DNA from 2 places in the Streptomyces flavusporus genome. Region 2 is predicted to be linked to the other one. Evidence: riboswitches for the same ligand, from Rfam matches in the RefSeq annotation. Region 2 holds a riboswitch; the other holds the start of a gene.
What was found. A riboswitch is a leader RNA that binds a small molecule or an ion and turns the genes downstream of it on or off. The one in region 2 is predicted to bind cyclic di-AMP.
Positions count from the first base shown of each region.

Region 1: another riboswitch for cyclic di-AMP. It lies ahead of ACKTSN_RS27885 (transglycosylase family protein); the one in region 2 lies ahead of ACKTSN_RS12745 (M23 family metallopeptidase).

Region 1 covers NZ_CP176503.1:5,878,773-5,883,189, reverse strand. Annotated here, with positions in the region: gene eno (phosphopyruvate hydratase) at 1-660, opposite strand, end outside; gene ACKTSN_RS27885 (transglycosylase family protein) at 1,015-1,710, opposite strand; cyclic di-AMP (ydaO/yuaA leader) riboswitch at 1,715-1,883, opposite strand; gene ACKTSN_RS27880 (transglycosylase family protein) at 2,066-3,064, opposite strand; gene ACKTSN_RS27875 (cytochrome P450 family protein) at 3,267-4,417, opposite strand, start outside.
Region 2 covers NZ_CP176503.1:2,664,101-2,668,517, forward strand. Annotated here, with positions in the region: gene ACKTSN_RS12740 (GntR family transcriptional regulator) at 183-878, opposite strand; gene ACKTSN_RS12745 (M23 family metallopeptidase) at 1,067-1,831, opposite strand; cyclic di-AMP (ydaO/yuaA leader) riboswitch at 1,845-2,009, opposite strand; gene ACKTSN_RS12750 (M16 family metallopeptidase) at 2,213-3,601, opposite strand; gene ACKTSN_RS12755 (M16 family metallopeptidase) at 3,598-4,417, opposite strand, start outside.

The sequences.
Region 1 (4,417 bases), 3.2 Mb from region 2:
GTCGAGGGCCTCGCGGTTGGAGCCGAGGTTCGGGGCGAAGCCGCCCTCGTCGCCGAGGCCGGTGGCCAGGCCCTTGCTCTTCAGGACCTTCTTGAGGGTGTGGTAGACCTCGGTGCCCCAGCGCAGGGCCTCGGAGAAGGACTCCGCGCCGATCGGGGCGATCATGAACTCCTGGATGTCCACGTTGGAGTCGGCGTGCGAGCCGCCGTTCAGGATGTTCATCATCGGCACCGGCAGCAGGTGCGCGTTCGGGCCGCCCAGGTAGCGGAAGAGCGGCAGGTCGCTGGCCTCGGAGGCGGCGTGCGCGACGGCGAGCGAGACGCCGAGGATGGCGTTGGCGCCGAGGGAGCCCTTGTTGTCGGTGGCGTCCAGGTCGAACATCGCCTGGTCGATCAGACGCTGCTCGGTGGCGTCGTAGCCGACCAGCTCAGGGCCGATCTGCTCGATGACGGCCAGGACGGCCTTCTCGACGCCCTTGCCCTGGTAGCGGTTGGGGTCGCCGTCGCGGAGCTCGATGGCCTCGAAGGCGCCCGTGGAGGCGCCGGACGGGACGGCGGCACGACCCGTGCTGCCGTCGTCGAGGCCGACCTCGACCTCGACCGTGGGGTTGCCTCGGGAGTCCAGGATTTCCCGGGCTACGACGACGTCGATGGACGGCACGAGCATCTCCTTCGTGGATGTGACGCGGTTTAGCAGGACCGCAGCGGCTCTGCGAGATGAGCCTAACCGGCTCCGTGGGATCGGCCAGCCGGTCGCCCACCCCGTGGACGAAACCGATCGTAAATTGTTTCCGAACGGAACAAAGACGGTTCCTCAAGAATGAGGGCCCGAGCGAAGAACGAGGGCCCCGAGCGAAGAACGAGGCACGAGCGGTGACACAAAAGCCCCGCCCCGGCGCGTACGGGGGAACACGCACCGGGGCGGGGGCCTGTGGGGACGGGGGACCCTCACGGGGGTCTGCGAAGCCCGGATCACTTCAGGTCAGGCGAAGCTGCCGACCCGGGTGGATCCGGATCACTTCAGGTGCAGCTGCTGACCCGGGTAGATGAGGTCGGCGTCCTCGACGATGCCCTTGTTCAGCTGGAACAGCTTCTCCCAGCCGCCCTTGACGTCGTGCTCCGCGGCGATGGTGCTGAGGGTGTCGCCGGTGACGACCTTGTACTCGCCGTCACCCTTCTCGACCTTCTCACCGGTCGGGGTGGTGACGGTCTTCTGCGCCGGGCGCTCCTGCGAACGGGAGGCCGGCTGCTGCTCGGTCGAGCGGGTGGTGGTCTCGGTGCCGCTCTGCGAGGAGCCCTCCGAGGAGGAGTCGCTCGCGCCACCGCCGGTGTACGTGGCGTTCGACAGGCCCGTGCCGCAGTGCGGCCAGGCACCCTTGCCCTGACCCGCGAGCACCTTCTCGGCGATCTGGATCTGCTGCTCCTTGGTGGCCTGGTCGGCCGTGGCGGCGTACTGCGTGCCGCCGTACGCGGCCCAGGTGGAGGCGGAGAACTGCAGACCGCCGTAGTAGCCGTTGCCGGTGTTGATGGACCAGTTGCCGCCCGACTCGCACTGGGCGACGGCGTCCCACTCGGAGGTGGTGGCGGCGGAGGCGCTGCCGGCCGCCATCAGCGGGGCCGCGACGGCGGCGGCGCCGGTGACGCCGACGACGGCTATGACGCGAGCAGCCTTGGACGGACGACGGTGCTTGCCCTTGCTGGAAAACAGCATGGATGGATCCCCTCACCGACGCCTGCGAGGTGAGCTGTCGGGTTCGGGCCGGTTGAGTTGCCCGGCCACGCCCCTGTGGAGAGGCGTGACTTCACCCCAAGCCGTACCGGCTCAACTGTCCGGTGCGGCGCTTACCTTGGGTCCCCCGCTCCTGCCTACGGCGCTTGACGCGACGACTGTTCCCGAACGGCCGCTGGCAGGATTCGGCGTTGCGGCAGCCGGGGCTCGCGTTGGCGAGCGGTCATGACCGTAGACACGCGATTGGCGGAATTTCAAAGAGAATCAGGGCCTCTGAGACTCATCCCACACTTTCACCAAACAGGACATTAGGCGCGAAGTATGACGTGAACTCCCGCTACTTTTCGCCCGGTTCGCCCCCGACATCCAGCGTCTGACCGGGGATGATGTGGTTGGGGTCGGCGCCGACGATCTCCTTGTTGTCCGCATACAGCACGGACCATCCCCCTTGGACGCCATGGGAGTCGGCGATACCCCAGAGACTGTCCCCCTCGCGCACGGTGTACGACCCGTCGGCGACATCGCGCGCGAAGGCGCTGTCGCGCGAGGCGTGGCGACCCGAGGACTCGGTCGTACGAGCGCCGGCGGCATCCTCGTCGGCGCTGTCGCCGCGATGCTTGCCCGTACCGGTGTCGATCAGACCGGAATCGCCTTCACTCTGCCCCGAGTTGTCCGAGTCCGTTGCCTTTGGGGTGACTGTGGGCGAGCTGTCGGATCCCTGCGAGTTGTCCGAGGTGGAGCCGGCGGGCGTCGGGCTCGCGGAACCGTCCGCCGCATTCGATGACGAGCCAGATGAAGGGGACGGCTCGGTGGATTCAGGCGAAGACTCTGCCGAATCAGATGAATCGGGTGAGCTGGAGGAACCGGACGAGTTGGACAAGCCGAGCGAGTTGCGCAGGCTCTCGGAAGTGTCCGACGAGGTGTCACCGGCCACACCCGTGTCCACGTCGGCCGAATCCTTGTCGGCGTCGAGACCGGCGGTGAGCCCGCAGGTGCCCCATGCGCCCACGCCCTGGTCCGCGAGGAGCCGCTCGGCGACGGCTATCTGCTGCGAACGGCTGGCCTGGTCGGCTCTGGCCGCGTACGTGAGGCCGCCGTACCGCTCCCAGTTCTCCTGGGACAACTGCAGTCCTCCGTAGTACCCGTCGCCCGCGTTGGCGCTCCAGGAGCCGCCGCTCTCACACTCCGCCACCCGGTCCCACGTCGTGCCGCTGGCCGCGCTCGCGCCGGTGGCGCCGAGGAGTGGGATGGCGATGGCGGACCCGGTCACGCCGGCCGCGACAACGAGAGCCGGAGCCTGACGGGGGCGACGGTGACGACCGTTCCCGGAGAGCATGCGGGGACCTTTCGCGAGACAGCAGTGACCGGCGCGGCGGGTGGTGTTCGACGTCGCGCTGCTGGGTGAACGTATCGGCAGTCGATCACTTGTCACAAGTTAATGCCGCACAGATCACGTGAAGATCACAGAGTTGAGGTCGTGTCACGTTTTCGGTGCCGGAGTGGAGGGTTCCAGTCGAATCCGGGGCCGGGGGGCCGGTTTACGAGATGGGAGTGAACTCCACAGGCAGCGTGCGCAGTCCGCGCATGATGAGGCCGCCGCGCCATCGCAACTCGCCGGGGTCCACGGCCAGTCGGAGGTCCGGGAGGCGGGTGAGGAGGGTCGCGAGGGCGGTCTGCCCCTCCAGGCGGGCGAGCGGCGCGCCGAGGCAGTAGTGGATGCCGTGCCCGTAGCCGAGGTGCTGGTTGTCACGGCGGGCGAGGTCGAGGGTGTCCGGATCGGCGAACCGCTGCGGATCCCGGTCAGCGGCGGCGAGTACGACGAGCACGGGGTCGCCGGGCGCGATGTCCTGCCCGCCGATGGTGAGCGGCTGCGTGGCGAACCGCCAGGTGGCCAGCTCCACCGGGCCGTCGTAGCGCAGGAGTTCCTCGACCCCGGTTTCCAGGAGGCTGCGGTCGCCGGTGGCGAGGGCCCGGTGGAGGCGGTTGCGCTGTTCGGGGTGGGTGAGCAGGGCGTAGGTGCCGTTGCCGATCAGGTTGACGGTTGTCTCGAACCCGGCGAACAGCAGGATGAACGCCATCGCCGCGGCCTCGTTCTCGGTGAGGTGCTCGCCATGGTCGGAGGCGCGGATGAGACCGGAGATGAGGTCCTCGCCCGGGGCCGGTTCGGCGGAGAGCGACTCACGCTTGCGGTGGATGAGGTCGGCAAGGTAGCCGCGCATCTTCTTCACCGACCGCGCGACCCCGCCCCGCGGCCCTCCCCCGTGCCGGATCATCATGCCCGCCCAGTCCCGGAAGTCGTCCTGGTCCTCGCGGGGGACGCCGAGCAGGTCGCAGATGGCGTAGATGGGGAGCGGGAAGGCGAACTCGTGGATGAGGTCGGCGGAGCCGTTGCGGGCGAACCGGTCGAGGAGGTCGTCGGTGAGCTCCTGCACACGGGGCGCGAACTCGGCGACGCGGCGGGGCGTGAAGGCCTTGGAGACGAGCCGGCGGAGGCGGGTGTGGTCCGGCGGGTCGATGTTGAGCAGATGCGTCATCAGCTCCGCCTTGCGCTCACCGGGGATACCCGTTTTGCCCTTGGCGTGCGTGGGCTCGTCGTGGTGGGCGGGGTTCTTGCTGAGCCGCTGGTCGGCGAGAGCCTGCTTGGCGTCGGCGTAACGGGTGACCAGCCAGGCCTCCACACCGCTGGGGA
Region 2 (4,417 bases):
CCCTTCCCGGGCGGCGCGGCTTCGTCATTTCCCGCAGCGGCCTCACGCGTTTTCCACGGCGGGTGCGACGCATTCCACATGGGCATGCCTCTGACGCGCGGGCGTGAATTCCCGGCGCGCCAGAAAAGGGCAGCGGAAATGCACCGCCACCGAATATCTCCTCTTTGTATACGGCGCATATGTTAATGCCGAAGGCTGGACATGTTTACGGGGTGTTGCGAAGTCCTCACACGGTCGGTGCGATCCTGGCCGCCGGCGAACCGGAGCCGGTGCGCGGCGGTCGCGCGTTCGGTGTGCAGGGCCGTGATGGCCCGCGCGCGCTCGCCGTCGCCGCGCGCCACGGCGTCCACGATCGCGCCGTGCTCCGTCCAGGACTCCACGGGGCTGGCCGGCGCCTCCACGGCGTACATCCAGGCGATCTTGTGCCGCAGCTGGGTCAGCATCGCGATCAGCGCGGGGCTTCCGGAGGCCTGGGCGAGCGTCTCGTGGAACCAGCCGCCCAACGAGCGCAGATCCTCGCTGTTGCCCCTCTTCGCCCGCTCCTGGCCCAGCCGGACGAGACCGCGCAGGACCTTCAGGTGGGCCTCGGTGCGCCGCTGGGCGGCCCGGGCGGCGCCGAGCGGCTCCAGCAGCATGCGCATCTCCAGCAGGTCGGAGGCCTCCTGCTCGGTGGGCTCCGCGACGCACGCGCCCGCGTGCCGCCGGGTCACCACGAAGCCCTCCGCCTCCAGGGTGCGCAGGGCCTCCCGGACGGGGACGCGCGAGACGCCGTAGCGGCGCGCGAGGAGTTCCTCGGTGAGCCGGCCGCCACGCTCGTAGACACCCGCGACGATGTCGTCCCGGATCGCCGTGCACACCGAGTGCGCCGGAATACGCATGACCGACCTCCGCCTTAATCCCCGTGAAACGTCGACGATTGACGTGTGTTCAGTGACTCTATTGCAAAGAGCCGGAATTTCCGATGGCGGGCCGGAATCCATGGATATTTTTTGGACAAACAGACCCCTGAAACGCCGAAAGCCCCGGCTCGGGGAGCCAGGGCTTCGGGCAGCGCAGCCGCCTGTCGTCAGACGTTCACACCGTGCGAGCGGAGGTAGGCCAGGGGGGCGATGTCCGAGCCGTACTCGGCGGTCGTACGGGCCTCGAAGTGCAGGTGTGCTCCGGTGACGTTGCCGGTGGCGCCGGAGAGGGCGATCTGCTGTCCCGGGGTGACCGTCTGGCCGACCGAGACGGCGATGGACGACAGGTGGCCGTACTGGGTGTACGTACCGTCGTTCATCTTGATCACGACTTGATTGCCGTACGCCCCGCCCCAGCCGGCCTCGACGACAGTGCCGGAGCCGACCGCGTGGACGGGCGTGCCGCTCGCGGCGTGGAAGTCGACACCGGTGTGGCTGCCGGAGGACCACAGGGAGCCGCCGGACTGGTAGCCGGTGGAGACATAGGAGCTGGTGATCGGCAGCACATAGGTGTTGAGACGCTTGCGCTCGGCCTCACGCGCGGCCCGCTCCTTGGCCTCGCGCGCCTCCTTGGCCCGCTCCTCCGCGCGCTTCTCGGCGGCCGCTTCGGCCGCCTTCTCGGCGGCGGCCTCCTCGGCGGCCTGTCGCTGGGCGGCCGCCTGGGCATCGATCTGGTCGGCGACCGAGTCGCCGATGGTGACGACCGGCAGCAGGCCGGTCTCCTCGAGCGCCGGCTCGGCGGCGAGCGCGGGGGCGGCCAGAGTGCCGACGACGCCGGTGGTGGTGAGCGCGGCGACGCCCGCGGCGCGGGCGGTCGTGCGCTGCATCCGGCTGGGACGACGATGCTTCCCGGTGGCGCGGGTGAACGCCATGAAGTGGCTGGTCCTTTCCTTCCTTCTCGCCTACCGGGTTAGCTGACGGGTTCGGAGCAGGAAGGTCTCCTACGGACCCCCTCGCTGCGCGCGGGCGTCCGATTCACCCCAGGGACTGCATCGTTGGGTCCCCGGCTCCCCTGGCTCGCGCCGTTCGGGGACTCGGCGATGACTGTCCGGTGCCGCGGGCGCGGCGCACTGCCTGACGGACAGCCCGGAAGACGCTAAACGGGGCATCTTTCAATCCCCAAACGGAACACGGCTTTTGTAGCGCATGCCACAGGTCAGACAGGCAACCTCTCCCTCAATTGGGACATAAAGGGGCCCTGGTGACTCTTTCGTCACCAGGGCCCCTACGCGCGCGTGCCGCTGTCAGGCCTTCTACTCGGCCGTGACGACGGTGACTTCGCCGATTCCGAGGGCCGCGACAGGCTCCTTGATCTGCGCCGCATCGCCGACGAGGACGGTCACGAGACGGTCCACCGGGAAGGCGTTGACGACCGCCGCGGTGGCCTCGACGGTGCCCGTCGCGGCGAGCTGCTGGTACAGCGTCGCCTGGTAGTCGTCGGGCAGATGCTGCTCGACCTGGTCGGCCAGCGTGCTAGCGACGGCCGCCGCGGTCTCGTACTTGAGCGGCGCCACCCCGACGAGGTTCTGTACGGCGACGTCCCGCTCGGGATCGGTCAGACCCTGTTCGGCGAGCGTGCGCAGCACCGTCCAGAGGTCCTGCAGGGCGGGACCGGTGTTCGGCGTGTCGACGGAGCCGCTGATGGCGAGCATCGCGGCGCCGCTGCCGTCGGGCGCCGAGCGCAGCACCTGGCCGAACGCGCGCACGCCGTAGGTGTAGCCCTTCTCCTCGCGCAGGACACGGTCCAGGCGGGAGGTGAGGGTGCCGCCCAGGCAGTACGTGCCGAGCACCTGGGCAGGCCACACGCGGTCGTGCCGGTCGGAGCCGACGCGGCCGATCAGCAGCTGGGTCTGCACGGCGCCGGGGCGGTCCACGATGACGACCCGGCCGATGTCGTCGGCGGTCACCGGCGGCACGGGGCGCGGCTGGGCCGGGGATCCGGTCCAGGTGCCCAGGGTGTCACCGAGCAGCGCGTCGAGGTCGACGCCGGTGAGGTCGCCGACGACGACTGCGCTGGCCGTGGCGGGCCGGACGTGCTTCTCGTAGAAGGCACGTACGGCCGCGGAGTCGATGGCGGCGACCGTCTCCTCGGTGCCCTGGCGCGGCCGCGACATGCGCGAGGTCGCCGGGAACAGCTCCTTGGAGAGCTCCTTGGCGGCACGGCGGGACGGGTTGGCCAGCTCGTGCGGGATCTCGTCGAGGCGGTTGCGCACGAGCCGCTCGACCTCGCTGTCGGCGAATGCGGGCGCCCTGAGGGCGTCGGCGAGCAGGCCGAGGGCCTTGGCCAGGCGGGAGGCGGGGACCTCCAGGCTCAGACGGACGCCGGGGTGGTCGGCGTGCGAGTCGAGGGTGGCGCCGCAGCGCTCCAGCTCGGCGGCGAACTCCTCGGCGGAGTGCTTGTCGGTGCCCTCGGAGAAGGCCCGCGCCATGATCGTGGCGACGCCGTCGAGGCCGGTCGGCTCGGCGTCCAGGGGCGCGCCCAGGAGCACCTCGACGGCGACGACCTGCTGACCGGGGCGGTGGCAGCGCAGGACCGTCAGACCGTTGTCGAGCGTCCCGCGCGTGGGCGCCGGGAAGGCCCACGGCCTGGCCTCGCCCGCCCGGGGCTGGGGGTGGAACTCCATCGTGGCGAGCTCGGTCACTGGGCCGCCTCCTCGTTGTGGTCGTCGGTGGGTTCGGCAGCTTCGGCGGCGGTCGGCTCGTAGACGAGCACCGCGCGGTTGTCGGGGCGCAGGCGGGCCTTGGCGACCTCCTGGACCTCTTCGGCCGTGACGTCCAGCACGCGCTGGACGGCGGTCAGGGCGAGCTGCGGGTCGCCGAACAGCACGGCGTACCGGCACAGTTCGTCGGCGCGGCCGGCGACCGTGCCGAGCCGGTCCAGCCACTCGCGCTCCAACTGGGCCTGGGCGCGCTCCATTTCCTCGGCCGTGGGGCCCTCCTCGGCGAACCGGGCGAGCTCCTCGTCGATGGCGGCCTCGATGACCGGCACCTCGACGTCACCGGAGGTCTTCACGTCCAGCCACCCCAGGGAGGGCGCTCCGGCCAGCCGCAGCAGGCCGAACCCGGCCGCCACGGCCGTACGGTCACGCCGTACGAGCCGGTTGTAGAGGCGGGACGACTCGCCGCCGCCGAGGACGGTGAGGGCCAGGTCGGCCGCGTCGCACGCGCGCGTGCCGTCGTGCGGGAGCCGGTAGGCGGCCATCAGGGCGCGCGCCGGGACCTCCTCCTCGACGATCTCGCGCAGCTGCTCGCCGATGATCTCGGGCAGCGCGCCGTCGCGCGGGGCCGGCTTGCCGTCGTGGGAGGGGATGGAGCCGAAGTACTTCTCGATCCAGGCGAGCGTCTGCTCCGGGTCGATGTCACCGACGACGGACAGCACCGCGTTGTTGGGCGCGTAGTACGTGCGGAAGAACGCGCGCGCGTCTTCCAGGGTCGCGGCGTCCAGGTCGGCCATCGAG